DNA from 3 places in the Gordonibacter sp. RACS_AR68 genome. Region 3 is predicted to be linked to each of the others. Evidence: predicted binding sites of a transcription regulator. Region 3 holds the regulator's gene; each other region holds the start of a gene.

Region 1 (9,616 bases), on a different contig from region 3:
GGCGGCTGGTTCGTCGACGAGGGCTGCACGCAGGCGTTCGACTTCGGCACGCCCGTCGAGCGCCCGCTCACGCTCTTCGCCAAGTGGACGGCCGTCGATCCCGGCCCCGGCCCGAACCCTGATCCGGATCCGAGCCCGAATCCCGATCCAGACCCCGGTACCGACTCCGGCGCCGATCATAAGCCGGGCGACAACGGCGGGTCGGACCTGAAGCCCCTCGACGCCTCGTCGAAGGCCGTCGGCACCAAGCGGCTCGTGGGCACCGGTGACGGCACGGGTGCCTTCGCGGCGTCGCTCGCGGGCGTTGCGGCGCTGGCCGTCGCGAGCGCCCTGGCCGCCGCACTGCGACGGCGGCGCAGCCGGTAGGCGGGCGCAGGCAGGCACGGTACGGTTCCAAGCGGGCCCCGGAGCGATCCGGGGCCCGCTTCGCTAGATTGCCTCTCGCAATCGAGGATACTTGGCCTATAATATTCTCACACGAGAAGGGAGAAGGGGCCCTATGAAAGACAGCCATGGTCGCACCATCGACTATTTGAGGATATCGCTCACCGACCGCTGCAACTTCCGGTGCATCTACTGCATGCCCGAGGACGGCGTGCAGTCGCTCGCCCACGAGGACATCCTGCGCATCGAGGAGATCGAGCAGGCCGTGCGCGTGGCGGCCGGCATGGGCATCCGCAGCATCCGCCTCACCGGCGGCGAGCCGCTCGTGCGCCTGGGCGTGGTGGACCTCGTGCGGGCCATCGCGCACACGCCCGGCATCGAGAACGTGTCCATGACCACGAACGGCGTGCTGCTGCCGAAGATGGCGGCCGAGCTCAAGCAAGCCGGCCTCTCGCGCGTGAACATCTCGCTCGACACGCTCGACCCGGCGCAGTTCAAGCAGATCACCCGCCGCGGCGAGCTCCAGCAGACGCTCGACGGCATCGAGGCGGCGCTCGAGGCGGGCTTCAACCCGGTGAAGATCAACGCCGTGGCCGTGCGCAGCCTGGACCAGGACTACCTGGCGTTCGCGAAGCTCTCCCTCGACCGCCCGCTGCATGTGCGCTTCATCGAGTACATGCCGGTGGGCGAGAGCTCCGGCAGCCACGGCTGCGGCTGGGGCAAGGACGACGTCGTGCCGAGCGAGGAGCTGTTCGGCATCATCAACGAGCGCGCCCGGGCCGCCGGTATGGACGAGCTCGTGGCCGCCGGCGACGACCGCCCGCTCGGCTGGGGGCCGGCGCGCTATTTCCAGTTTCCGAACGCGCAGGGCACGGTGGGCTTCATCAGCCCGCTGTCGCGCCACTTCTGCAGCGAGTGCAACCGCCTGCGCCTCACGGCCGACGGCAAGCTGCGCCCGTGCTTGTTCTCGGACGACGAGTACGACCTGCGCACCGCGCTGCGCTCGGGCGACGAGCAGGCCGCCCGCACCGTGTTCGCGCAGGCCTTGGGCGCCAAGCCCGACGAGCACCACGACAAGGTAGGAACCGAACGGGGAATGTCCCAAATTGGAGGCTGAGGGGTACCAACGGCCTGCCGGTCGTCGGAACCTGCCGATGCTGCGAAGGGCCGAGGCGCGCCGCCTTCGCGCGATCCCAAGGGCTCGCGTACCAAAGCACGCTTCGCCCTTGCGATCCCCCGAAGGCGGCACCCCTCGGCCCTTCTCGCTGAGTTACTAGCGCCAACCTGCGATTTTCAACCTGTGATATCGAGCCAAAGGAGCACTCCATGACCGAACAGCAACTCACCCATATCGACGAGCACGGCGACGTGCGCATGGTGGACGTGTCGCAGAAGGCCGACACCGAGCGCGTGGCCGTGGCCGAGGGCTTCATCGCCATGAACCCCGCCACGCTCGCGCTCATCGTGGAGGGCAAGGCCGCCAAGGGCGACGTGCTGGCCTGCGCGCGCGTGGCGGGCGTCATGGCCGCCAAGCAGACGAGCAGCCTCATCCCCATGTGCCACCCGCTGAACATCACGAAGGCCAAGGTGGAGTGCGCGCCGGTGGAGGCGGGCGAGCGCGAGGACGGCCGCGTGGGCATCCACGTGACCACCACCTGCGGCGTCACGGGCAAGACCGGCATCGAGATGGAGGCCCTCACCGCCGCGAGCGTGGCGTGCCTCACCGTGTACGACATGTGCAAGGCCGTGGACCGCGGCATGGAGATCATGGACGTGCGCCTGCTGAAGAAGGACGGCGGCAAGACCGGCCTCTGGGAGCGCGAGGCTTAGCGCGCCGCAAAAAGACGCCGCCCGTTTTCGGGAACCAGGCGCCCCTTCGACGGTCGAGGTCGAAGGGGCGCCGTGCATGCGGAGAGGAGCTAGCGGGATTCCTCTTCGGAGAACTCGCCTTTCCAGAAGCTGCGGGCAACGCAGATCGCCGCGCCGGCAGTGGCCATGAGGCCGACCAGTGCGCCGCCCGCCTCGATGCCGTCCCCGGTCTTGGCCAGCCTCGATCCGCCGGTGCTCCCGGGCGCGGTTCCGCTTCCGCCCGTGCCCTGCCCGGAGCTGCCGGTGCCGCCGCCTGCACCGTTGCCGGGAGCGGGATCGGGGTCGGGTGTCGGATCGGGCGTGGGCTGGGGGTCGGGCGTCGGTTCAGGATCGGGGTCGGGCGTCGGCTCGGGATCGGGGTCGATCGGGGCTGCCGCCACGGACACGGTCAGGGACGCTTGGGAATAGCCGGCGCGGTAGGTGACCGTATGGTTTCCGTCGACGGTTGGAACGAACGAGTACAGCGTGGTCCCCCTAGCTGCTGCGGCCGCGAGGGCGGCGGCGCCCTCGGGCACCGAGGTGAGGTAGAGGCCCACGGGGTTCCCCTCGGGGTCGATGACGCTCGGCACCGCTTCGATAGGGGTCCCGTTCGCGGTCGTGGCCGCGGCCGCGGGTATGACGCAGGCTGCGCCGACCTCGGGTGCGCCGAAGGCATCCGGCTCCGGCAGCTCGATGGTCGACGGGGCGCAGGCCCGGTAGTTCGCGGCCACCTCCTCGGCAGTCGCCACGGTGCCATGCGTCAGCTTTGCGAACGCCACCTTTGCGGCGCTGAACGCCTGGGGCTCTCCCTCCCCGCCGCAATCGGCTCCTATGTACCAGCGCGCCTTCGATGCGTTCGGCGCGGCGATGGCCCCCGCCGCCGCGGTTTCTCCCGCCAGCACGCCATCCTGGTAGATCTTGAGGGATGCGCCGTCGTAGGTGGCGGTGATGTGCGTCCACACCCCCGGCTCGACCGGCGTCGACACATTGGTGGAGCCGTCGGTGAAGTAGTAATGCAGCTTGCCGGTGGGATAGTACTCCAGCCACTGGCCGCCCCCCTGCCCGCAGGAGAAGATGTCGGTGTAGCCGGAGCTGGGTTTCGCCGTGAACTGCACGAGCAGTTCGGCGGTGGTGGAGGTTGCCAGCTTGGCGAAGTCCTCGGCCGCGAAGTCGTAGCCGAAGGCGGCCGTCGCGCCGTCGAAGACGGCCACCTGGCGGCCGAATTCCTCCACGGTCTCGAACGCAGGGCTGCCGAACGGGGTCAGGACATGCGGCGTCTCGGAGAGGTCGGCGGCGGACCCTTGCGAGAAGTCGACGGACAACAACGGCGTTGCCGGGACGGCCTCGCCTCCGGCGGTGGTGAAGATAACCTCGCCGATGAGCGTTTCCTTCTCCCAGGGGTTGCGCGCGTAGGCTTTCAGGCTGTAGGGGCTTTCGGGGGCGAGCGCGGCGCCGAACAGCGGGCGCACGAACTCGGCGGGCTGGTTGGCGGGGGCGTTGTAGTAGTCGGACATGTAGCAGGCGTTGTACACCTCGGCCCCCTGGGCGTCCAGCACCACGATGCGATAGCTCATCACCACGTCGTCGGACAGTCCCGACGCGTCGGGCCTGATCTTGTCGGCGGCGATGGCGAACGACGCCCCGGTTTGCGTGATGGAGTCGGCCGGTATGCGCACGGCCGCGCCCTCCTCCAGAATCGGGGGAAGGCTGCGCGCCTCCATGGCGGCGTGCGTGTACGTCCAGGTGGACTTGTCGGACACCTTGAACGTCCAGGGGGTTCCCAGATAGGCTCCCTGGCGGAAGTCCATGCGCCGGATGGTGACTTCGTGTCCGTTGGCGGCGTCCACCTCGACCAGCAGGCACTGGCTTGCGTCGTAGCCGTCGGACGGGTGTCCGCCCGTGCCGCCGTTCTCGTCGTAGCCGTCGGCATCCTTGCCGCCACGCATCCAGAAGTTATCGCCGAAGGTGGCCGTCTGCACGAGCGTGAACCCGTCGACGTCCTGGAAGATGGAGCGCGGGTCCTCCTCGGGGATGTGCGTGTGCCCGGAGAAGTGGACGAGCTGCGGGTACTTCGCCTTGAGCTCGTTGTAGAACGCTTTGGAATTGCGGTCGTCCACAGGGCCGTAATCGCCGATCCAGCCGGCGTTGAACGACGTGGGGGAGTACCAGACGGTGTCGGGGAAGGGATGGTGCGTCATGAAGAAGATGGGCTTGGTGCCCGTGGGGTCGTCGGCTGCGGCGGCGGCGATCTCGCGCTTCATCCAATCGAGGATGGTGATGGGCGTCGTGCCGTCGTCGTCATAGGTGGTGTCGCCGTACCAGTAGCCCCGCCCGCAGCTGGCGGCGATCACGTGGTAGCCGCCTATTTCGGTATGGACGTTCAGCTTGCCCTCGAAGGCGCCGCCTGGTTTCTGATAGGCATCCGCGCAGGTCAAGTGCGAGAGGAAGTACTTGAAGTTCGTCACGGCGTTGCCCTCGAGGGGGCTGCCGCCTACGCCGAACTCGTGGTTGCCCATGACGAACAGGGCCGGCTTCCTGATGGCGGCGTTCGCTCCCGCCAAAAGCGCGTCGAACTCGGCGGTCGTGCCGGTGTTCACCGAGTCGCCCGCGAAGACGTGCGCGGCGCAGTCGGGTACGGCCCGGTAGATGGTCTCGAAGGCGAACGGCAGCTTCTTCTCCACGTCGCAGCAGGTGAAATGAGTGTCGCTGTGCACGGTGAAGCGCACTTTGCCGGCGGGGAGCTCGGGCCAGCTGGGGTCTTCGGGCTCGGTGAAGGCCGCGTCGGCGTGCTGGCCGGGGAATGCGAGCATGCCGCCCATGGCCGTCACCCCGCAGGCGGCGGCCAGTTTCACGAACGTGCGGCGCGATACGCCGAACGTGCCGTGGTCGTAGATCGAGGAGAGCTGGGAATCCATGATGTCCTTTCGGTCGACTGCGCGAGATGCGTCGCCGTGGCTCCGCATGCGCGAAGTCCGCCGGGCGTCGGTGCGCTCTATCGTAGGCGCGCAAGGTAAGGCCCCGGCAAGGGGGAGGTCACGCGAGTGAAAGGATCAGGTAAGGATTCGCTCAAGCCTCCTGGTGCGAAAAGGCTGGCGGCGGGCCTGGGCGGCGGCCGGCCGAGACTACATCGTCCTCGTCCTCGGCTGCCCGCAGGCAGATCAACCATGATCGAAAACATCATGGACAAGAATCAGGTCGGTGGCACGATGCTCGGCGAGAAGGTCGCTTCCCGCGGTTTGCCACCAGGCGTTTTTCCAGCACAACCCAAGAAAGCGGCTTCGAACGAGGCCGCTTTCTTGCCATAGCCCCCGATCTCGTCCAGGCGGTCGGGCGCGCCTGGACGTGCGGGGATGCGCCCGAGGGAGAGGGGAGGTCGTGCGGCGCATTCCGCACCCGTCTGCGCGTGCGCGAGCGGGCGGGCGGTGCGGTTAGTTCTGCGTGGACAGGAACGTGGGCAGCGTCATCTGCTCGATCTGGTCCTGCAGCTCCTCCAGCTCGTCGAGGTGCTTGTCCTCGTCGCGCAGGATGGCCTCGAGGATGTCGCGCGTGGCGTAGTCCAGCACGTTGCCGGCCTGCACGATGGCCTCGTTGTACATCTTGATGGCGGTGAGCTCTGAGGCGTGGTCGTTGTCCACCTGCTGGGGGATGGTGGCGCCGATGTGGATGTCGTCCAGGTTCGACACGATGGGCGTGCCCTCCAGGAACAGGATGCGCTCGATGAGGTGCTCCGCATGCGTCATCTCGGTGATCGAGCGCGTCTTGAAGTTCTTGCTCAGGCGCTCGTAGCCCCAGTCTTCGGCCATTTCCGCGTGCACCATGTACTGGTTGATGGCGGCCAGCTCGCTGGCAAGCAGGTCGTTCAGCGTGTCGATGAGTTCAGGATTTCCTTTCATGGCAGTGCTCCTTTTGGTTGACGGGCGGTCAGGGAGGAACCGCCGGACGCCGGCGTCCCTCGTCTTCCAGCCATTGTAGGGGCGTGCTGCTGAATCGGCGGCTCGGTCACGGTACCGTAGGCACGCCGTCGCACGTCCGTCAACTCGCCCCGTGCGAGCCCGCGCCTGGACACCCGGCCGTCCGGCCCGACTGGCCCGGCCGGGCCGTCGCAGGCCGTTTTTTGAAGACCGTGCGATAAGCGAGCAGGGTATTTGACGGATGTGCTAGAATATTTGGCCGATAGTGCTCTGTGGAAGGGAAGTATATGTCTGGGCATTCTAAGTGGGCTACAACGAAACACCGCAAGGCGGCGCAGGACGCGAAGCGCTCGGCCTTGTTCTCCAAGCTGTCGCGCATCATCACGGTGGCCGCGAAAGAGGGCGGCGACCCGAACCCCGAGAACAACGCGTCGCTGGCGGCCGCCATCGAGAAGGCCAAGGGCTACTCCCTGCCGAAGGACAAGATCAAGACCGCCATCGACAAGGCGTTCGGCTCCGGCAAGGATGCCGCGAACTACGAGGAGGTCGTCTACGAGGGCTACGGCCCGGCCGGCATCGCCGTATACTGCGAGGCGCTGACCGACAACCGCAACCGCACCGCGGCCGACGTGCGCAGCGCGTTCTCGCATGCGGGCGGCTCCCTGGGCACCTCCGGCTCCGTGGCGTTTCAGTTCGAGCGCAAGGGCCAGATCATGGTTCCCAAGGAGGTCGAGACGGGCGACAAGAAGAACCCCGTGAAGCCGAATGGCGCCGCGGCCGACGAGGAGGAGTTCATGCTCGCCGTGGCCGAGGCCGGCGGCGACGACTACGAGGACGCCGAGGACGAGTGGATCATCTACACCGGCCCCACCGACCTCATGGCCGTGAAGAAGGCGCTGGAAGAGGCCGGCACCGAGACGAAGGGCGCCGAGCTCACCATGATCCCCACCACGCCCACCCAGGTGAGCGTGTCCGACGCGAAGAAGGTCATGCGCCTGGTGGACAAGCTGGAGGAGCTCGAGGACCTGCAGAACGTCTACCACACCATGGACATCACCGACGAGATCGCCGAGGCGCTCGACGAGTAGGGCTCCGGCAGCCTGACGACCGCCGAAACCGATCGGCGCCCTTTCGCGCCCTGCCGCGAGGCGTGGTCGGCGAACGATGGATTACTTGAAAGACGCGCTCCCGGCGCGTCTTTTTTGTGGTAGGATAGCACGAACAAACGTTTGCGAACCGAAGGGAACGGATGGCGCGCACCGAACGGACGATACTCGGCATCGACCCGGGCCTGGCGGACACGGGCTGGGGCGTGGTGGCGCAAAGCGGGCCGCGGCTGGCGTGCGTGGCCTACGGCTGCATCTCCACGCCGGCCCAGGCGCCGCTCGCGCGGCGCTTGGGCAAGATACACGAGCAGATGGCGGCCGTCATCAGGCGGTTCGCGCCCACATGCGTGGGCATCGAGACGGTGTGGTTCGGCGCGAACGCGCAGAGCGCCTTCGCCACAGGCCAGGCGCGCGGCGCGGCGCTCGTGGCGTGCGCCGAGGGCGACCTGCCGGTGGGCGAGTTCTCGCCCAGCCAGATCAAGCTGGCCGTGGTGGGCGCCGGCTCGGCGGACAAGGAGCAGGTGCAGTACATGGTGCGCCAGCTGCTGGCGCTCGAGGCGGTGCCGAGCCCCGACCATGCGGCCGACGCGCTGGCGGCCGCCATCTGCTACACGACCCACGAGGGCTTCGCGGCGGCGACCGCCGCGGCCGCATCGGGAGGAGGCGCGCGATGATCGCGTTCTTGAAGGGAAGGCTGGCGGGCAAGACCGCCGCTGCCGCGTTCATCGACGTGAACGGGGTGGGCTATGCCGTGGGCATGTCGCAGGCCAGCCTGTCGAAGCTGCCCGAGGCGGGCGCGTCCGTGGAGGTGCACACGTACCTGCAGGTGCGCGACGACGCCATCGCCCTGTACGGGTTCATGACGGTGGAGGAGAAAGCGCTGTTCGAGCGTCTTATCGGCGTGGGCGGCGTCGGCCCCAAAGTGGCCTTGGCGGCGTTGTCGGTGTTCACGCCGCAGGCGCTCGTCGCGGCCATCGCCGCGCAGGACGTGGCGGCCGTGTCGAAGATACCGGGTGTGGGGAAGAAGACGGCCTCGCGCATCATCCTGGAGTTGAAGGGGTCCCTCGACCAAGGGCTCGCGAGCCTGTTCGACGAGGGGGAGGTGCCCGCCGCCCGCGCCGCCGAGCAGCTGCGCGGCGCGCACGAGGCGCTGCTGTCCATGGGGTTCACGGCGGCCGAGGCCGACCTGGCCTTGAAGGGCGCGCCGGAGGGTGTCTCTGACAGCGCCGTTCTCCAGTACGCCCTCAAACGGTTGGGAACCGAGCGCTGACGCGCGCGGGCGCGTGTGGTACCTTGGTAGGCGAAGCGACGGACGGGACGGCTTGCGAAGTTAGGCGGTTATGGCGCACGACGACATCGAGATAGAGGGCCTGGGCTACGTGGCCGACGGCGCAGACGCGGCGTCGGTGCCGCCGCGTGCCGTGACGGCCGAGCTCACGGAGGACGACCTCGTCCTCGACCGCAGCCTGCGCCCGAAGCGATTGGGCGACTACCTGGGCCAGACGAAGGTGAAGGAATCGCTCGCCATCCTCATCGAGGCGGCGCGGGCGCGCGGCGACGTGGTCGACCACATCCTGTTCTCGGGCCCTCCGGGCCTGGGCAAGACCACGCTCGCCACCGTGGTGGCCAACGAGTTGGGTGCCAGCATCCGCACCACGAGCGGCCCTGCCATCGAGCGCACGGGCGACCTGGCCGCCATCCTCACGAACCTCGAGGAAGGCGACGTGCTGTTCATCGACGAGATACACCGCCTGAACCGCATGGTGGAGGAGGTTCTCTACCCCGCGCTCGAGGACTTCGCGCTGGACATCGTGGTGGGGAAGGGGCCGGCCGCGCGCTCCATCAGGCTCGACCTGCCGCATTTCACGCTCATCGGCGCCACGACGCGCACGGGGCTGCTCACCGGGCCCTTGCGCGACCGCTTCGGCATGGTGTTCCGGCTGGCGTACTACACGCCCGAGGAGCTGGGCTCCATCGTGTGCCGCTCTGCGGCGATCCTCGGGGTGGACATAGCCGAGGACGGCGCGCTGGAAATAGCGCGACGCAGCCGTGGCACGCCGCGCTTGGCTAACCGCCTGCTCAAGCGCGTGCGCGACTGGGCCCAGGTGCGCGGCGACGGCACGATCGACGAGGATGTGGCCGCTCAGGCCCTAAGCTTCTTCGAGGTGGACGCGCTCGGCCTGGACGCCGTGGACAACCGCATCCTGGAGCTTCTGGCCGTGCAGTTCGGCGGCCGGCCCGTGGGGCTCTCGACGCTCGCCTCGGCACTCTCGGAGGACCAGGACTCCCTTGAGGATGTCTACGAGCCCTTCCTCATGCAGCAGGGCCTTATGGTGCGCACCCCGAAGGGCCGCCAGGCCACGCCGC
Region 2 (9,616 bases), on a different contig from region 3:
GATGGTGGACGCCGAAACGATGATGGCCGTGCCCAGCGAGCCCGCCACCTGGCGGAACGTGTTGTTCACCGAGGTGCCGTGGTTCACCAGCTCGTTGTCGAGCGCGTTCATGCCCCAGGTGGTGATGGGCATGTTCACCAGCGACAGCGAGAACAGGCGCACCGTGTACAGCACGGTCAGCGTGATCAGGCCCGTTTCGGTTCCCAGGAACGCGAAGCAGAACGTGGTGAGCGTCAGCACGCCCATGCCCACGAGCGCCAGCACGCGCGGGCCGTGCTTGTCGAACAGGCGGCCGGCGATGGGGCCCATGGCGCCCATGATGATGGCGCCGGGCAGCAGCACGAGGCCCGACACGGTGGCCGAGTAGCCCATGAGCGACTGCAGGTAGATGGGCACGAGGATGCCGGCGGCAAGCAGGGCGCCCTGCACGAGCATGCCGATGATGGTGGCGATGAGGAACTTGCGGTTGGCCAGCACGCGCACCTGCAGCATGGGATGCTCCATCTTCAGCTGGCGGCGGAAGAAGAACACGAGCGCCACCACGCCCACGAGCGTGCCCGCGATGGCGTCGGCGCGCAGGCCGTACGAGCCGATGGTGGACAGGCCGTACAGGAGGCCGCCGAAGCCGAACGACGACAGGACGACGGACGGCACGTCGAGGCTGACGTCTTTGTTCGTCTCGCCGCCCTTCTCCAGCACGAACGCGCCGATGAGCACGACGACGGCCGACAGCACGGTGATGATATAGAACATGTCATGCCAGGTGTAGCGGTCGATGATCACGCCGGCGACCGTGGGGCCGATGGCCGGGCCGAACGCGATGACGATGCCGAACAGGCCCATGGCCGTGCCGCGCTTGTCCACGGGGAACGTCCACATGAGCACGGTCATCACGAGCGGCATGAGGATGCCGGCGCCTGCGGCCTGCACGAGGCGGCCGAGCAGCAGCACGGCGAAGCTCGGCCCCCAGCCGGCCAGCGCGCTGCCCGCAGTGAAGATGGCCATGGACACGAGGAAGAGCCGCTTGGTGGTGAAGCGGTCCGTCAAGAACGCCGTGATGGGAATCATGATGGCGTTGACCAGGGTGAATCCCGTGGTCAGCCACTGCGCCGTGGAAGCGTCGACGCTCATCTCGGCCATGACCGACGGCAGCGCGGGCGCCACCACCGTTTGGTTCAAGACGGTGACGAACGTGCCGAACACGAGCACGGCCAACATGATGATCTGCTTGCGCGACAAACCCATATGCCTGATTCCTTCCGCTAAGAGACGTGCTGCCGCGAACAAAGGCGCCCTCGAGCGGGCTTTCGCCCGTCCTCGAGAACGCCTTCATGTGCGGCTGAGGTAATTTACACCCAGTATAAATATTCATTCGGTAGATGAAAAGCGGCGCGGTCGAAACTTGTGGTACCCTGCATGAAAACGGCACATCATCGTCAACGGGAGGTTGCGCGCATCGTGGAGCACGGTCGGGAGAACGCATCGCCGGAGGGGCTGCGGTACCGTAAGAAGCTCAAGGCGCGGCTTGCGGTGGAGCGCGCGGCGCTGGAGCTGGTCATCGAGCGCGGCTACGACGGCGTGACGGTGGAGGACATCTGCGCGCGGGCCGAGATATCCAAGAAGACGTTCTTCAACTACTTCCCCTCGAAGGCCTCGGTCATCATGGGACGCATGGACGCGTTCCCCGACGACGAGCGCCTGCTCGAGATACTGGCGGAGCATGACGAGGCGTGCTACCTCGATGTGCTCGTGGGGGTGGTGAGCACCACCGTGTCCGCGGGCGTGGACGACGAGATAGAGAGCCTGCGACGCGAGGCGCTGCGTTCCATGCCCCAGCTGTTCTTCCACGGCCAGCGCGATCTTTTGGCCGTGCAGCGCTCCATCGCCGCCGCCTTGCGCTCCTATCTGTGCGAGCGTCCCGAGCGCCGCATGTTGGCGGGCGGGTCGGTGGAGGAGGAGGCGCTCGTGGCGTCCTCCACGGCCATCGGCCTGGCGCGCACGCGCTCGATGCTGCATGTCTGCGGCGAGGCGGCGCCCACATCCTCCGAGACGCGCCGGCTGATAGCGACGTACCTTTCTGCGGGGGACGACACGGCGGGCTAGGGCGCGCTCCCGGCTCGCAGCCAACGGCTCAACGGTCCGCGATACTGCGGCCTGCGTTGAAAAACGTGCATTTTCTCTTGACAGCATCCCGAAGCGTTGTGCTAAAGTATGCGCCACAACTTAATAGCTGAAACCGATGAGGCGAAAGTCAAGCCATCATGAGCACTCACAGAGAGCGGGCGCAGCTGGGATTCCCGCAGTAAGCTGGATGGTAAATGGTTCGCCGAGGGAAAGGGGAAAGGAAGGCATGGCGCGCACGGGGCCGAGCCGACCGAGTATCTGGACCGTGAGCCTGCGTTAAGGGCAGAACATGTGTTGGCATGTTCGTGAGAGGGTTCTGCATCGCAGAGCCAATAAAGGTGGCACCGCAGGTTACAACACCTGTCCTTTATCTCAAAGGACAGGTGTTTTTTTATGCGGCGCAGCGCGGCGGCAGCCGTGCGCACCTTTGGAGGCGAGGCGATGCGTTCCTCAACCGCGAAGCTCGTGCCGGCAAACGAAACGCCCCGGGAGGGGCAACGAACCGGCGGGAACTCCGCCAAGAAAGGATTGAGGAACATGGAACAGCAGATCAAGCGCGAGGTTGCTACGCAGACGGCCGCAGCGGGCAAAGCGGCAGCGCCGCGCAAGCGCGACGTGGCGGCGGCTCCCAAGAAGGCGGGGCTCTCCACGCAGGACCTCATCCTCATCGCCGTGCTGCTGGCAGCCGGCGCGGTGCTCAAGCTGACGGTGGGCTCGCTGCTCTCGTCGATGGGCATGAAGCCGAACTTCATCATCGCCATGTACTGCCTGGCCATCATCCTGACGCGCCCGAAGCTGGGCCAGTCGCTCGTCATCGGCCTTCTGGCGGGGCTCATCTGCCAGATCCCCCTGCTCAACGCCACGCCGCTTCTTAACATCCCCTCCGAGGTACTCGGCGCGCTGGCCTGCGGCTTGCTCGTCAAGGTGCCCATGAGCATCGGCGGCAGGCTCGACCTCAACCCGCTCGTCAACACGTTCGTGTCCACGGTGGTGTCCGGAGGAACCTTCGCGCTGCTGTCCGTCTACATCAACGTCGTGTCCACGGGCGGCGACGTCATGGTGGCGCTGGCCACGTACGCGGCCATCGTGTTCGGCACGGCCACCTTCAACTGCATCTTGGTGCAGGTTCTGGCCATGCCGCTGAAGAAGGTGCTCAAGCGCTAGGGATTCCGCGGGCCTGCGGCCGCCCTCGCTGACTTGCTACGCCAACCTGCGATTCGGAAGAAAGACTCGACATGATAGAGATACGCGATTTCACGTTTCAGTACCGCGAAAGCGAGCGGCCCGCGGTGAGCGGCATCAGCCTTGCCATTCCGGACGGTGCGTTCGTCGGGATCACCGGCGCGGCCGGTTCGGGCAAGTCGACGCTCACCTATGCGCTCAACGGCATCATCCCGCACTGCTATCCGGGCGACTTCTACGGCTCGGTGACCGTGGACGGGCTCGACACCTGCGACGTCGCGCTCACCGATGTGTCGCGGCTGGTGGGCAGCGTCTGCCAGGACGTCGACAGCCAGTTCGTCACGTCGGTCGTGGAGGACGAGGTGCTCTACGGGCTGGAGAACTTCGGCGTGCCGAAGGGCGAGATCGAAGGGCGCGTCGCACAGGCCTTGGACGACATGGGCATCGCCGATTTGCGCGACCGCATGATCGCAACGCTCTCGGGCGGGCAGAAGCAGAAGGTGGCCATCGCGTCCGTCCTGGCGCTGAACCCGCGGGTGCTCGTGCTGGACGAGCCCACCGCCGAGCTCGATCCGGCCAGCTCGCAAGCGGTGTTCGACCTGCTGGCGCGCTATGCGCGCGAGCACGGCACCACCGTCGTGGTGGTGGAGCAGAAGATAGCTCTGTTGTCGCAGTACGCCGATATGCTGGTTATCGTAAACGAGGGGCGCGTCCGCTTCGCCGACGAGCCCGCGAAGGTGCTGGAGCATTCGGACGAGCTCAAGCGGATCGGCGTCAACTGCCCGCGTTCGACCAAGCTCATGAACCGCCTGCGCGCCGAGGGCCTGTACGGCGGCGCGTCCGTCCGCAACGTGCGCGAAGCGCGCGAGGCGTTGAGGGAGGTGCTCGCATGATCGAGTTCGACGACGTGCACGCGTCCTACGAGGCAACGCTGCCCATCCTCAAGGGCGTCAGCTTCACCATCCGCGACGGCGAGTTCGTCGCGTTCGTGGGCACGAACGGAGCGGGGAAGTCCACCACGATGCGCCTGGTGAACGGCTTGCTGAAGCCCGACGCCGGCCAGGTGCTCGTCGACGGCGTGCCCACGACCGAGCTGCGCACGAGCGAGCTGGCCCGGCGCGTGGGCTTCCTGTTCCAGAATCCCGACCGCCAGATCTGCTGCAACACGGTGCGCGAGGAGCTGCTGTTCGGGTTCAAGGCGCTCGGGCAGGCGGGTCCCGAGGCCGACGCGCGCGTGGACGCCATCATCGAGGAGTTCGGCTTCGATGCCGACGACGACCCGTTCCTGCTGAACCGCGGCGCACGCCAGCTTTTGGCGCTGGCTTCCATCGTGATGCTCGCGCCGCCGGTGGTGGTGCTCGACGAGCCCACGACAGGACTGGACTTCTGCGAGTGCGAGAAGGTCATGGCCATCATCCGCCGCATCCACGAGCAGGGCGCCACGGTGATCATGGTGTGCCACGACATGGAGGTGGTGGCCGACTACGCCACGCGCTGTATCGTGATGAGCGGCGGCACGGTGGTGGACGACGCCCCCACGTTCGACGTGCTGCGCAACCGCGACACGCTCGAGTGCGCCTCGCTTGTTCCGCCGCAGATCGTGGACCTGTCGCTTGAACTGGCGCGCGACATGCCGCGGCTCGCCGAGACGGCCGTCGCCCGCGCCAACACGGTGGATGAGATGCTGGCCGCCGTCGTCGAAGAGGCTCGAACAACCCAAGACGTCGAAAGGAGCGTGTGCGCATGAGCTCGTTTCTCGAATACGTGCCCGGCACCAGCCTGCTGCATCGCATGAACCCCGTGGCCAAGCTGGCGGCGGCCGCGCTGTTCGCCGTCGCGTGCTTCTGCTCGAGCAACCTCGTGTTCTTGGCCGTGCTGCTGGCGGTCGGGTTCGCGCTGGCCGCGACGTGCGGCATGATGAGGCCCGCCATCGGCCTCGCGAAGGCGGTGTTCGCGTTCTCGCTGATCCTCGCCGTCGTCCAGATCCTCACGACGCCGAGCGGAGCGGTGCTGGCAGAGCTTCCGTGGGGCTACATCGGCACGGGAAGCCTGTTGGCGGCTCTCACCACGGTGGTGCGCCTCATGGCCGCCGCCATCCCGCTGTTCCTCGTGTTCTACGTCACGAAGATGAACGACATCACAAACGCCGTGGTGAAGGTGCTGCACGTGCCTTACAAGTACGCGTTCACGTTCACGTCCACGATCCATTTCATCCCCCTGTTCATGAACGACATGAAGGGCATCATGGAGGCGCAGACCGCGCGCGGCGTGGAGTTCGACGCGGGCGGCATCGTGCGGAAGGTGCGCCTGATGGTGCCGCTGTGCGTGCCGCTGCTCGTGTCGTCGGTCCGCAAGACCAACAGCGCCGCCATCGCCGCGGAGGTGCGCGGCTTCAACCTGCGCGGCGTGGCGAGCGGCTACAAGGAGTACCCGTTTGTGGGTTACGACGTGGCTGTGATGGCGGTCGCGGTCGCGCTGGTGGCTTGCGCCGTAACGCTGGGGATCGTGCTGTAACGGCTGCGATCGCGTCGGCCGCGTGCTCCCTCGCGCCGGGGGCCCTAGGGCAGCGGTAGGGCAAGCGCGACGGCGAACGATGCGCCATGCGAGAAAGGGGCTCCAGAGAGGGAAGCGGCGGAAAGAGCCTCCGCCATCCTGCCAAGCACACGGACTTTTCGGCCTGTCCTTATAGCCGCCCGACGCAACGGCGAACCGTTGGATGAAAAGGGGCAAACTGCGGAGATCGGCGGACCCGGGTCGGCCGACAAGACGGCGAGCCCGACGGGCACGGGGCGTCGTGCCGGCTCGTTGCCGTGCCCTAGGCTGATGCAGAGCCTTCGGGGGGATGACGGTTCACCGCGCGCCGCGTCGCCGCAGCGTCCAGGGCCCTATACTGGTCACGGCGGAGGCAAACGGCGCCTTCGGGCGCTCCGACGAAGGAGGCTGCGCAATGGCAAAAGGATTCGAGCTGTTCATGGACGAGGAGCCGGAGCTGGCGAAGGCGTACGGCGGCATGGTCATGCAGGTGGCGAAGTCGAGCGCGCTCGACCAGAAGACGCAGGAGCTGGCCTACCTGGCCGTGCTCTCCGCAGTCGGCATGACGGGCGGTCTCGGGTTCCACGTGACCTCGCTCAAGAAGCTGGGCGCCACGCGCGAGGAGGTGCGCAGCGCGGTGCTCGTGGGTCTGCCCGCCGTCGGCATGACTGCCATCGAGGCGCTTGGAGCCGCGCTCGACGCCTACGACGCCGCGGAGGCGTAGGCGCCCGCCCGCCCTGGCCGCTGCCTGCCTCCGAAATCCCCTCTCCTCATATAGCCTGCCACGCTCGCCCGGCTGGTTGCACGGGGGCGCAACGGGCTGCTGACAGATACGCGGCGGCGCGCCTTCCGCGTCGTCCAGGCTGCGGGCGCACGGCTAGCATGGACGGCAATGCTCCCCATTGGAAAGGACGCTGCCATGCTCACCATCGGATGCCATCTCTCGGACAAGGACGGATACCTTGGCATGGCCAAGGCCGCCGTGTCCATCGGGGCCAACACGTTCCAGTTCTTCACGCGCAACCCGCGCGGCGGTGCGCAGAAGGCGCTCGACCCGCAGGATATCGCCGCGTTCGAGGACTATGCGCTCGAACACGGCATCGAGGTCATCCTGGGATATGCGCCCTACACGGCGAACCCGGCCAGCGCCGACCAGCGCGAGCACGATTTCACGATGATGGTGCTGGCCGAAGACCTCGCGCGCATGGCCGAGACGCCGCAAGCGATGTACACGCTGCAACCTGGCAGCGCGCTCGGCAAGCCGGTGGACGAAGCACTGGCAAGGGTTGCCGCAGCGCTCAACGACGTGATTACGCCGTCGCAGGAGACGCCCGTGCTCGTGCAGACCATGGCGGGCGAGGGCACGCAGGTGGGCAGCACGTTCGAGCAGCTGGCGCGTATCCTCGACCAGGTTAAGTTCGACGACCACGCGGGCGTGCTCTTCGACGCCTGCCGCGCGTGGGGCGCCGGCTACGACCTCGCCGGCGACCTCGACGGCGTGGTGGAGGAGTTCGACCGCGTCATCGGCCTCGACCGGTTGCGCGCCATCCACCTCAACGACTCGAAGGACGCTCTCGGCTCTCACAAGGACCGCCATGCGCCTATCGGCGAGGGCGAGATCGGCTTCGACGCCCTGGCGGCGCTCGCGAACCATCCGAAACTGCGCGACGTGCCGTTCTACCTGGAGGCGCCCGACGCGACGCTCAAGGAGTACGGCGAGGCCATAGAGAAGTTCCAGAAGGCCCGCGCCTCGGCCTGAGCTCGCCGCTCCATATGCTACTATAAGCGTCACGATTAAACCACCGGAAAGGATGCGGCCAATGTTCACCATCGGATGCCACCTCTCGAGCGCCAAAGGCTACCTCCACATGGCGAAGGACGCCGTATCCATCGATGCCAACACATTCCAGTTCTTCACGCGCAACCCGCGCGGCGGGCGGGCGAAGGCCATCGACCCGAAGGACGTGGCGGCGTATGCGGCCTACGCGCCCGAGCACGGCATCGAGCGCATCCTGGCGCACGCGCCCTACACGCTGAACCCCGCCTCCGACAAGCAACAGACGCGCGACTTCGCGCTCATGGTGCTGGCCGAGGACCTGGGGCGCATGGAGGAGACGCCGCACCAGCTGTACAACATGCATCCGGGCAGCGCCACCGGCCAGACGCACGAAGCGGCCATCGCGAAGATCGCCGACGCGCTCAACCAGTCGCTTCTGCCGCACCAGACCACCACGCTGCTGCTCGAGACGATGGCGGGGAAGGGCAGCGAGGTGGGCGGCACGTTCGAGGAGCTGGCGGCCATCATCGCGCAGGTTGACCTGGCCGACCACGTGGGCGTATGCCTCGACACGTGCCATGTGTGGGATGCGGGCTACGACATCGCAGGCGACCTCGACGGCGTGGTGGAGGAGTTCGACCGCGTCATCGGGCTCGACCGGTTGCGCGCCATCCACCTCAACGACTCCCAGAACGCGCGCGGCTCGCGCAAGGACCGTCACGCGCGCATCGGCGAGGGGCAGATCGGCCTCGAGGCGCTCGCCGCCGTCACGAACCATCCGAAGCTGCGGGACCTGCCGTTCTACCTGGAAACCCCCAACCCCGAGCTCTCCGGCTTCGCCGAGGAGATAGCGCTTCTGCGCGCCGCCCGCGAGGCAGCGTAAGGCGCGGTGCTTCGCGGTTTACGGGCGCCCGTCCGCGCTGCCTGCGGCTACCCCTCGCTCGGCTCCAGAACGGCGCCGTCCAGCTGGCGGTCGGACTCGGCCCGCGGCACGGGGCGCGAGTACAGGTAGCCCTGCGCGATGATGGCGTCGTCCAGCTGCTGGAGCATCCGGGCCTGCTCGCACGTCTCCACGCCCTCCACGACGATGGTCACGCGCAGCTTCTCGGCGATGCCCACCACGCCCTCGAGGATGGCCCGGCTGCGCTCGCCGCTCTCGCTGCTCATGAGGAACGTGCGGTCCAGCTTCAGCACGTCTATCGTCAGGTCCTGCAAGGTGCCCAGCGACGAGTAGCCGCTGCCGAAGTCGTCGATGGATATGCGGAAGCCCAGGTCCTTAAGCTGGCGGCAGATGCCCTTCGCGCGCTCCAGGTCCTCCATGACGATGTTCTCCGTCAGCTCCAGCTCTATGAGGTCGACCGGTACCGCGTACTCGTCGACGATGGCTTTCACCCTCTCCGGGAACCCGTCCCGCTGCAGGTGCAGGCGCGAGAAGTTGCATGCGATGGGCACGACGGGCAGCCCCTGGGCCAACCGCTCCTCCAGGCGCGTGCAGGCTTGGCGCAGCACGTGCAGGTCGATCTCGGTCACGAAGCCGTTCTTCTCGAACAGCGGGATGAAGTCGTTCGGCTGCACGACGCCGCGCTCGGGCGACTCCCAGCGCACGAGCGCCTCAAGGCCGACGATGCGGTTCGTGGCCAGCTCGACCTTCGGCTGGTAATAGGCCACGAACTCGCCCTGATCCAGCGCGGCGCGCGCCAGCGCCACCACCGCGCGCTCGGCCACGTCGCGGTCTTTCATGTCGGCCGTGTAGAGCGCCGCCTTGCTCGACGACGTCTCGCCCACGCTGTCGCGCGCGTAGCGGGCGCAGTCCATGAGCTCGGCCAGGGCCTGCGCGTCCAGGCGGCGCGACCCGCCGGGGCGCTCCACGATGCAGGCGCCGGCATGCAGGAACAGGCGGTGCGAGTGCGATCGCAGCACGTCCAGGCTGTTGAAGCGGCGGTCCAGCTCAGCGAACCGCTCGAGGAACGCGTCCCAGCCGTCCCACCGCACCAGCACCAC
Region 3 (9,616 bases):
AACCGCCCCCTGCGGAAAGGAGGCGGTCCGAAGCGGGTGTGGATCTCGGCTTCACCGGTGTTCGACCACGGGGAAAAGGTCAAAGCTCCACCCTTACATGGGTGTCGCCGAGCCCTCTCCCTTCGGCACGGCCAACGTCGAACACCCATCGTGTTGCGGTGAGCGCGTCGAGGAAGCGCTCGTCGTGGGACACGAGCATCAGGGCGCAGGGACAATCGGCCAGCACGTCCTGCAAGGCTTCGACAGAGCGTATATCCAGGTGGTTCGTCGGCTCGTCCATGACGATGAGATGCGGTCGTCCTGTCAGGCCCTGCGCCAACAGGAGCTTGCGCACCTCGCCGGGGCTCAAGTCGTCTCCCTCCAAGATGCGTGCCGGCGGCGAATCGAGCCGGGCGACAATGGAGAGCAGGCGCCCGCGCTCTGCCGGCGCGAGAGCCTTCACCGAGGCGAGAAGGGCGCGCGCCCGGTCACTTCCTATCTCTTGCGGGACGTACACCATGCCCTCTTCCGGCATTTGCCGCAGCACTTCGGCAAGCAGCGTCGATTTGCCTGCACCGTTCCTGCCCACCAGGCCGATGCGGTCGGTGTTGCCCACGTACAGCTGCGGATGGTGCAGCATGCGCCCCTCGCCCAGCGTCAGGGACCCGGCCTCGCATCGGACGAGCACCGTGCGCGCGGCGGGCTCGGCTTCCAGGTCGAGCGCACCCTCGTACACCTTGGCGACGCGAACCTCGGCCATGCGCTTCTCTGCACGCTCGACTTTCTTCCCCATCTGCGACGAGAGCCGCCCGGTCTTGCCATCCTGGCCGGAATAGATGGCCAGCTTGATCTTCGCGCGCCCGTCATGGTCGTGCCGGTCGAGATGCCGAGCCGAGCGCCGTGCAGCCGAACGCGCCGCCACCCCGTCTCGACGATTGCTCTCCGTCTTGAGGCGCGCCAGTTCGCGACGGGCATGGGACCGCTCCTCTACGGCAGTCTGGCGGCGTAGGTCTAGCTGCTCCTTCGCCTGAGAGTACGTGCCGGGCACGGTCACAGCACGCCCTCGATCCACGAACACGCACGAGCTCACCAGCCCGTCGAGCAACGCGCGGTCGTGCGAGACGAGAAGGCCCGTCCCGCGATACTCGGCAAGCGCACGCGCCACCAGTTCGCGGGTTTCAGCGTCGAGGTGGTTTGTGGGCTCGTCGAGTGCAAGCAGCACAGGATCGGCTGCGAGGGCACATGCTATCTGGATACGCTTGCACTCGCCATGTGACAGGGTGTCGTAGCGCCATAGCCATGCGTCGTCGATGCCGAGCAGGTAGCGCAGGCGCACGGCCTCGGGGCGGTAGTCGTAGGAGAACTCCTCGAGCCCCGTTGGCGCGACATCGGTCGACTGGGCGCAGAACGATCCTGCGACCTGCGGAGAAACGCTTCCTTTCTGGGGCTCGAGCATCCCGCATACGATCTTGAGCAACGTGCTCTTGCCGGCTCCGTTCGGGCCGACCACGCCGGTCCAGCCGGGCGCGAACACGGCGGATGCGTCATCGAGCGCCAAGGCATCGGCGCCGTCGTAGGTATAGGTAAGATGGCGGGCTGAAACGAACACGGAAGGGCCTCCCTTCGAGAGGCACCGGATTCAATGCTTTTCGCGCTGGCAACCTGGCGCCGATGAGACGGCGAGGCTAGGGATAGGAACATCAAGGAACAGCAACGAAAGCGCACCCGGTGCGGAGCTTGCATGACCTGGCGGGTGCCCGAAGGCTTTCGTTAGAACTTCATGTTCCTTGTCTCCTTCTCGAAGGCCGCATTCACAGCAGCCTGTCTGGGATTTCGGTTCAAAAGGCAGTCTACCACATGAACCTGCAAGGAGGAAGGGTCCTGCGGGGTGGAAAGGCGATGGAACGGCAGCGCCATGGTGGCGAGGATGCCGCGCAGTCACAGAAATGCAGTATCCATGGGCGTTCCGAAGTCGCTAGAAGCTGATGAAAATGCTGAGGAAGGCGAAAACGGAGAAGACGCATCCGGCAAGAGCGCCTTGCCACGGCCTCACACGGCCGTAAGCGCGACCTGCCGCACTGCCATGACGAAGAACCCGCGCCATCTCCGTAGCGCCAAGTCTGCGAGCACGGCACGCAGCAGACGGTACCTGACGCGCGTGCGAATGCTGCAGCGGCGCGCAAGCACCTTGGGAACCGCTCCCTGGAAACTCGATGATAGCCCCGGCTGCGGATACACGGTTGAACTCCGGCTGCAGGGCCGACGTGCCATCGAAGGGGCACCGCATCTCGAAATTCTTCATCTTTCTGCCTCCTAGGCCTTGCGTAGAACCTTTGTTCGCATATATAATAGAACGAACAAAAGTTCATGTCAATACGTATTTAAAACATTTGTTCGTTCAAGGGAAAGGAACGGGGCATGTCCGACAAAGTGACGAAACGCCAGAAGGCGGTGCTCGACTGCATCGAGGAGTGCATCCGCGAGAAGGGCTACGGTCCCACGGTGCGCGAGGTCTGCCAAAGCTTGGGCCTTTCCTCCCCTTCGACAGTCCACGTGCACCTCAAAGCACTCGAGGACAAGGGGCTCATCAAGCGCGATCCCCTCAAGTCGCGTTCCATCGCGCTCACCTATCCGCTTGGCGATGCAGAGAGCACTTCCAACGTCATCAAGCCCAGCTTCAACAAGGTGGTGAACGTGCCGCTCGTGGGCAATGTGGCGGCCGGCTCCCCCATCCTCGCCGAGGAGAACATCACCGACACCATCTCGCTTCCCACCGACATCGTGGGCGATGCACCGTCGTTCCTGCTGTCGGTACGGGGCGAATCGATGATCGAGGCGGGCATCAACGACGGCGACTACGTGGTGGTGAAAGAACAGCCCGTCGCCAACAACGGCGACATCGTCGTGGCCATCATCGACGACGGCGCGACGGTCAAGCGCTTCTACAAGGAATCCGACCATATCCGCCTGCAGCCGGAGAACTCCACGATGGAGCCCATCATCACCACCGACTGCTCCATCGCGGGCAAGGTAGTGGCGGTGTTCCGTCGCCTGTAGGCGACGCCTTGCGGGGCCCTGCCGAAGGAGCGAGACGCCCTGTTGGATTACGGCCCCTGCAGGAGAAACGCCGGCCTTGGGATGAGGGGCGCTCGTTCGTCCCGAGACCGACCGGTGATCCGAGATCGCGTCATCCGGTCGCAAACTACTTGGTTAGAGTTACTCTAACCAAGTAGTTTGCAGCTTTCTGAAAGGGACGTGCCTAACAGTCCTTCTCCGCCACGTAGGGGCGAAACAGGCCGGCAAAGGACGGAGCAGCCAACATGACGAGGTGCGTACCGTCCTCCTCGTGCTTTTCCGACAGGATATGGCAACGCTCGTGCGCGAGGGAGACGAGATCTCCCCGGTTGTAGGGAATCACTATGGCGAGATGCTCGTCCTGCGCCGAGGCGACACGGGCGATATGCCCGACAAGCTCGCTTATGCCCTCCCCTGTTGCCGCCGATACGAATTGGGCCTGTGGATGACGCGCCTTGAGAGCATCGAAATGTTCCTTGTCGAGCAGGTCGCATTTGTTGAATACGAGCACGCGAAGCAAATCTTGAGCTTCGATCTGCCCGAGCACGTCCTCCACCGCAGCGATCTGCGCCTCGTACTCGTCCGACGACGCATCCACCACATGCAGCACGAGATCGGCTCCCGTGATCTCGTCGAGCGTGGACTTGAACGCCTCGATGAGCGTGGTCGGCAGCTTCTGGATGAACCCGACCGTGTCGGTGACGGTGATCTCGCGCCCTTCGGGCAGCTCGAACTTGCGCGTAGTGGAGTCCAGCGTGGCGAACAGCTTGTCGTAGGCCAGCACGTCCGCGTTCGTCAAGCGGTTGAGCAGGCTCGACTTTCCGGCGTTCGTGTAACCGGCCAGCGCCACTTTGAACATGCCGCTCTCGTAGCGGCTCTCGCGCTGGATGGCGCGTACCTCGGCCAGGTGCTTGAGCTCGCGCTTGATGGACGTGATGCGCTTGCGCACCATGCGACGGTCGACCTCGAGCTGGCTCTCGCCCTCGCCGAAGCGCGAGCCCACGCCGCCGCCCATGCGGTTCGAGGCCAAGTGGGCCCACATGCCGCGCAAACGCGGCAGCAGGTACTCGTTCTGGGCGAGCCGCACCTGCAGGCGGCCCTCCTTGCTGGTGGCATGCAGCGCGAAGATGTCGAGGATGAGCGCCGTGCGGTCGATGACCTTCACTTCCTTGCCGACTACCTTCTCGAGGTTCGACTGCTGCGAGGGCGTGAGCTCGTCGTCGAACACCACGAGATCGGCCGCGTGGGCGCGTGCCAGCTCGGCAACCTCCTCGGCCTTGCCCGAGCCGACGAACGTGCGCGGGTTCGGCGCGTCGAGCTTTTGCGTGGTGACGGCCGCAACGTCGGCGCCCGCCGTGTCCACGAGACGCTCGAGCTCGGCAAGCGACGAGGCCAGCGGCCAGGAGGCGCCGGGGCGGTCGACGCCCACCAGCACGGCCTTCTCGCGGCGCTCTTCGGAAACGGGGATCGCGCCCCGCGTGATTACGGATTCAAATTCAGACATGGAGCCAACCTTTCGAAGCAAGAAGGGACACGCCGGCGCGGATGGCGGCGTGCGGAGACAGTCGGGCGCGGTCGCAACCGCTAGAGAAACGCGTGTGCTGTCTGCATGATAGGTGCTCCGATCTTGAAGGCTCGGCAGGGTCGGCCTGCAGAACCGTATCATACCACAAGCTCGCCCTGCTGCGGAAACGCTCAGGCAACGACGCCTCCCACCAAGGAAAGCGCCTCGGCTGCCTGGGCCGCGGGGTCAGGGTCGGTTGCATCTATCCAGCGGATGCGCCGGTCCTTGCGGAACCAAGTGCGCTGCCGCTTCGCGTAGCGGTGCGTGGCCGTCTTGATGCACGACGCAGCTTCCTCCATCGTCGTCTCCCCCTCGAGGGCGGCGACGACCTCCTTGTACCCGATAGCCTGGGGAGCCGTGATGCCGTCCCGGAATCCGCTTTGCAGCAAACGCGCCACCTCGTCCACGAGCCCGGCGTCGAACATGGCGTCGACGCGCGCGTCGATGCGCGCGTTGAGCGCCGTCGGATCCACGGACAGCCCTATGAAGCATGCCGGTACCAGCTGTGGGATGCTCGCCAGCTTCGCGCGCTGCTCGGCCAGGCTTGTGCCGTCCTCCAACAGCTCGAAGGCGCGCACGACGCGCTTGACGTCGGCGGCGGGCACGATGGCGGCACTCGCGGGATCGCGCTCGCGCAGCAGCTCCCACAGGGCGCCGGCGCCTTGCTCGCCGGCAAGGCGGTTGTAATGCTCGCGCACAGGATTGCCCGTTTGCTCCCCCTTCGGGAACTCGTAGGCGTCGATGGCCGCGCGCACGTACAGGCCGGTGCCGCCGCACAGCACGGCACGCCTCCCGCGCGCGGCGATGTCCTCGAAGCAGGCGCGGGCGTATTCCTGGAAGAGGGCCGCCGAGTACGGCTCGCCGGGGTCGGCGAGGTCGAGGCCGTGGTGGGGCACAAGCCGCTCGTCGGGGGCGAGCTTGCCCGTGCCGATGTCCATGCCGCGGTACACCTGCATGGAATCGGCGCTCACCACCTCGCCATCGAGCGCGAGGGCGACGGCCTGCGCAAGGGCGGACTTGCCCGAGGCTGTGGGGCCGACGATGCAGACGACGGGGTCAGCGCCCATCCGCCGCCTCCGCGGGCGGCACGGCACCGCCCGCCACCTCGCCTGCCAGGTACCACGTCTTCGCCTCGTCGATGCGCACGCGCACCGTGGTACCGGCCAGCTCCTCGATCGAGGCGCCTTCGGGCAGCGGCGCATGCACGGTCTGGTTCTTCGGGCTCTTGCCCGCGAGCAGGCCCGCATCGCGCTTGGAAGCGCCCTCCACCAGCACGTCGACCGTGCTCCCCAGGTCGACCTGGTTCGCCTCGAAGGCCCGCTTCTGCACGAGATCGACCAGACGGTCGAACCGCCCCTGGATCACGTCGCGTGGCGTGGGATCGTCGACCGAGGCGGCAGGCGTGCCCTCGCGCTTGGAGTAGATGAACGTGAACACCTGGTGGTAGCCCACCTCGTCCACAAGGCGGTACGTGTCTTCGAAGTCCTTCGCCGTCTCGCCGGGGAATCCCACGATGATGTCGGTGGAGAGCGCGATCTCCGGCAGCGCCTCGCGCAGCTTGCGCACGAGCTCCAGGTAATGGGCGCGCGTGTAGCGGCGGTTCATGGCGGCGAGCACGGCATCGGAGCCGGACTGCACGGGCAGGTGCAGCGCCGGCATGAGCGAGCGCAGCGTGCCGAACCTGCCGATGACCTCGTCGGTGAGGTCCTTCGGATGGCTCGTCGCGAAGCGCAGGCGCTCGATGCCCGTGGCGTCGAGCGCATCGAGCACGGCCGCGAAGCGGGGCGAGCCGTACAGGTCGCGGCCGTAGGAGTTCACGTTCTGGCCCAGAAGGGTGATCTCCTTCACGCCGGCGGCCACGTAGCCCTCCGCCTCGGCTACGATATCCTCGAGCGGGCGCGACTTCTCTCGGCCGCGCACGTAGGGCACGATGCAGTACGAGCAGAAGTTGTTGCAACCCTGCGCGATGGGAAGCCAAGCGGCCCACGCGTGCTCGCGCGCCGTCGGCAGCTCCGAGGCAAACGACGAGCCGGCGTCGAGCACCTCCACGTGATGGCCCCCCTCGTCGAGCGCCTCTTCCAGCAGTCGCGGAAGCGAGCCCAGGTTGTGCGTGCCGAACACCACGTCCAGGTGCGGCAGCTCATCGACGAGCTTCTGCCCGTCGCGCTGCCCGATGCAGCCGCCCACGGCCACGACGCGCTTGGACAGGGGGGTGCCGGCGCGCAGCGGAGTGTTCTTGAGCGAGGCCACCTGACCGTAGAGGCGCGTGTCGGCGGCTTCGCGCACGCAGCACGTCATGAACACGACGAGGTCGGCATCCTCGATGGCATCGACGGGCAGCGCGCCCAGGCCTTCGAGCATGCCGGCGACGCGCTCGGAATCGTGCTTGTTCATCTGGCAGCCGAACGTGCGGATGCAGAACGCGAGGTTCGTGAACGGGGTATGCGTGTGCATGGCGATCCTCAGTGCGCAGGGGCGGACGGGGCGGCTTCCGCTTCCCCGCCGGCAGCGGGCATGGAGACGCCGCGCGTGTAGCGCGGTTCGACTGCGAAGCGAATGGCCGTGCGGTACTCGCCGTCGATAACGATGTCCGCAAAGGAGGGCACGCAGGCGATCTCGATGCCCACGGGCGACAGGAAACCGCGCGAGATGGCGATGGCCTTCACGGCTTGGTTCACCGCTCCGGCCCCGACGGCCTGTATCTCCACGCCGACGCCGTCCTTCACCATGCCGGCGATGGCTCCGGCCACGGAAGCGGGCGACGATTTCGATGAAACCTTCAGGCAGCCGATGTCCGGCTTGTGCTCGGGTGCGGTCATGCATATCCTTCGTCGTTTGAGTACGTTGCTCGTGCGTTTGGCGTGCGTTCAATATGCGTGCGGCGCCCGCGCGCCGCTTTTTCACGGTACCGTTATTCTAGCTATTAATGGTATGGCGTGCAACCTGCGGATATGGCCGTTCGCCGACCAGGCGGCGCAGCTTATGCGGAACTTAGCGGAGCTTGCTCACGGGGATATGGATGCGGATGCCGTCCTTGCCCACGCGCACCTCGGGCTGCACGTCGGGCTCCAAGTAGTAGCGTTGCGCGACGTCGCGGTAGGCGGCGGCCACCTGGCCCGCGAAGTCGTCCAGATCCTCGCGGGCCAGCTTGAGACCCCGCGCGTCTTCGGAGGCGGACGGGGCTGCGGTGCGCGGGGCTGCAGGCTCGGGAGCGTCGTTGCCGATGCGCACGCGGTCGAGCAGAGGGGACAGCGGCGTTATCTCGCCGTCCAGCACGCGGCGCGCCGAACGCTCGGACAGGGCGAGCCCCAGCGACCCGGCTATGCCCGCGAGCTCCGCCGGGTCTGCGGCGAGGGCCAGGCGCTTGCACACGGGCAGCTCGTCGGCATGCCCGAACGCGCGCGATGCCGCCGTGAGCGACGAGAGGCCGAACGCGTAGAGCGTGGCCACGACGTCGGTCACGGAGCCCAGGTAGACGGTGCAGTCGCGGCGGCACTCGAGAGCGAACTCGCACACGGTGCGCAGAATGTTCTTCGGCCCCCGCACGGCCACGGTCCCCGCGTCGGTGCGCTCGAAGACGGGAAAGCTGGACTGGTCGGCCTTCTCCCCCACGCGTGCCAGGTCTGTCTCCACGACGAACGAGGAACCCAGACCTGCATCCGAGGCGGCTATGCGCGCCGTCTCGGCGTTCACGGCGATGGAGTACAGGGCCATGCCGCGGCCGTGCACGCCCCACTTGTCCAAGTGCATGGTATCGAGCTTGGAGGTGACGCGCGGCTCGAACACCCGCTCGTGCAGAGCGGGCGGAACGCCGTCGCCGTCGTCCACCATGACGATGCGCCGGCGGCCGCCCTCGCGGGACACGGCCGCGAACACGCTCTTGGCATGGGCGTCGCGCGCGTTGCGCAGCATCTCGATGACGATGTCCTCCGTGGAGCGGATGTCGTGGGCGGCTTGCCGCCGCTCGGCCTCCGCGCTCCTCAAACGGACGAAACCATCCCCGAGGTCTGCCTCGACCCGGAGATGGCTGTCGCCGCTGACGTTCTCTATGAAGGCTTCCAGCGAGCCGTCGGCCATGCCGGGGTCGCCTTACTTCGCGACGCCGACCGCGCGGCTCTCGCGGATGACCACGACCTTCACCTGGCCGGGGTACTGCATCTCGTTCTCTATGCGGTGCGCGATGTCGTGGGCGAGCACGGTCGTGGCGGCCTCGTCCACCACCTCGGGCTCCACCATCACGCGCACTTCGCGACCGGCCTGGATAGCGTAGGTGCGCTCCACGCCCTTGTAGGAGTTCGCGATCTCCTCGAGCTTCTCGAGGCGCTTGATGTAGGCGTCGAGCGTCTCCTTGCGGGCGCCGGGGCGGGCAGCCGACACGGCGTCGGCGGCCTGCACGAGCACGGCGAGCACGCTCGAGGGCTCCACGTCGTTGTGGTGCGCCTCGATGGCATGGACGATGTCCTGCTTCTCGCCGAAGCGGCGCGCCAGGTCGGCGCCGATGACGGCATGGCTGCCCTCGACCTCGTGGTCGACGGCCTTGCCCAGGTCGTGCAAGAGCCCTGCGCGCTTGGCCGGGATGGGGTCGAGCCCCAGCTCCGCAGCCATGACGCCCGAGAGGTAGGCCACCTCGAGCGAGTGGTTCAGCACGTTCTGGCCGTAGGAGGTGCGGTAGCGCAGGCGGCCGAGCGTGCGCACGAGCTCGGGATGCAGGTCGTGGATGCCGGTGTCGAAGGCGGCCTGCTCGCCCGCCTCCTGCACGCGCTGGTTCACGAACGCCTCGGCCTTGCCGAACATCTCCTCGATGCGCGCCGGGTGGATGCGCCCGTCGGCCACGAGGTTCTCCATGGTCACGCGGCCTATCTCGCGGCGCACCGGGTCGAAGCACGAGATGGTCACGCACTCCGGGGTGTCGTCGATGATGAGGTTCGTGCCGGTGAGCTGCTCGAACGAGCGGATGTTGCGGCCCTCGCGCCCGATGATGCGGCCCTTGAGGTCATC

What was found. The regulator LexA, encoded in region 3, represses DNA repair genes until DNA is damaged. The targets are predictions, from matches to a motif close to CNAACANNTGTTNG.
Region 1: ruvC (crossover junction endodeoxyribonuclease RuvC) is a predicted target of LexA. The motif match lies at 7,362-7,375, and genes of this name have one in related genera.
Region 2: K9U15_RS06540 (tryptophan transporter) is a predicted target of LexA. The motif match lies at 2,409-2,422, and genes of this name have one in related genera.

The regions. Positions count from the first base shown of each region.
Region 1 is NZ_JAIPUP010000002.1:284,938-294,553, reverse strand. It holds gene K9U15_RS05975 (InlB B-repeat-containing protein) at 1-366, shown strand, start outside; gene moaA (GTP 3',8-cyclase MoaA) at 500-1,501, shown strand; gene moaC (cyclic pyranopterin monophosphate synthase MoaC) at 1,711-2,214, shown strand; gene K9U15_RS05960 (LamG-like jellyroll fold domain-containing protein) at 2,304-5,147, opposite strand; gene K9U15_RS05955 (hypothetical protein) at 5,397-5,537, shown strand; gene bfr (bacterioferritin) at 5,661-6,125, opposite strand; gene K9U15_RS05945 (YebC/PmpR family DNA-binding transcriptional regulator) at 6,431-7,231, shown strand; gene ruvC (crossover junction endodeoxyribonuclease RuvC) at 7,393-7,923, shown strand; gene ruvA (Holliday junction branch migration protein RuvA) at 7,920-8,519, shown strand; gene ruvB (Holliday junction branch migration DNA helicase RuvB) at 8,590-9,616, shown strand, end outside.
Region 2 is NZ_JAIPUP010000002.1:425,068-434,683, reverse strand. It holds gene K9U15_RS06550 (MDR family MFS transporter) at 1-1,245, opposite strand, end outside; gene K9U15_RS06545 (TetR family transcriptional regulator) at 1,417-2,103, shown strand; gene K9U15_RS06540 (tryptophan transporter) at 2,662-3,288, shown strand; gene K9U15_RS06535 (energy-coupling factor ABC transporter ATP-binding protein) at 3,360-4,199, shown strand; gene K9U15_RS06530 (energy-coupling factor ABC transporter ATP-binding protein) at 4,196-5,053, shown strand; gene K9U15_RS06525 (energy-coupling factor transporter transmembrane protein EcfT) at 5,050-5,820, shown strand; gene K9U15_RS06520 (carboxymuconolactone decarboxylase family protein) at 6,254-6,562, shown strand; gene K9U15_RS06515 (deoxyribonuclease IV) at 6,758-7,597, shown strand; gene K9U15_RS06510 (deoxyribonuclease IV) at 7,659-8,498, shown strand; gene K9U15_RS06505 (EAL domain-containing protein) at 8,546-9,616, opposite strand, start outside.
Region 3 is NZ_JAIPUP010000003.1:2,298-11,913, forward strand. It holds gene K9U15_RS07220 (ATP-binding cassette domain-containing protein) at 80-1,588, opposite strand; gene lexA (transcriptional repressor LexA) at 2,398-3,036, shown strand; gene hflX (GTPase HflX) at 3,239-4,558, opposite strand; gene miaA (tRNA (adenosine(37)-N6)-dimethylallyltransferase MiaA) at 4,750-5,685, opposite strand; gene miaB (tRNA (N6-isopentenyl adenosine(37)-C2)-methylthiotransferase MiaB) at 5,675-7,072, opposite strand; gene K9U15_RS07245 (stage V sporulation protein S) at 7,081-7,410, opposite strand; gene K9U15_RS07250 (ATP-binding protein) at 7,610-8,695, opposite strand; gene rny (ribonuclease Y) at 8,708-9,616, opposite strand, start outside.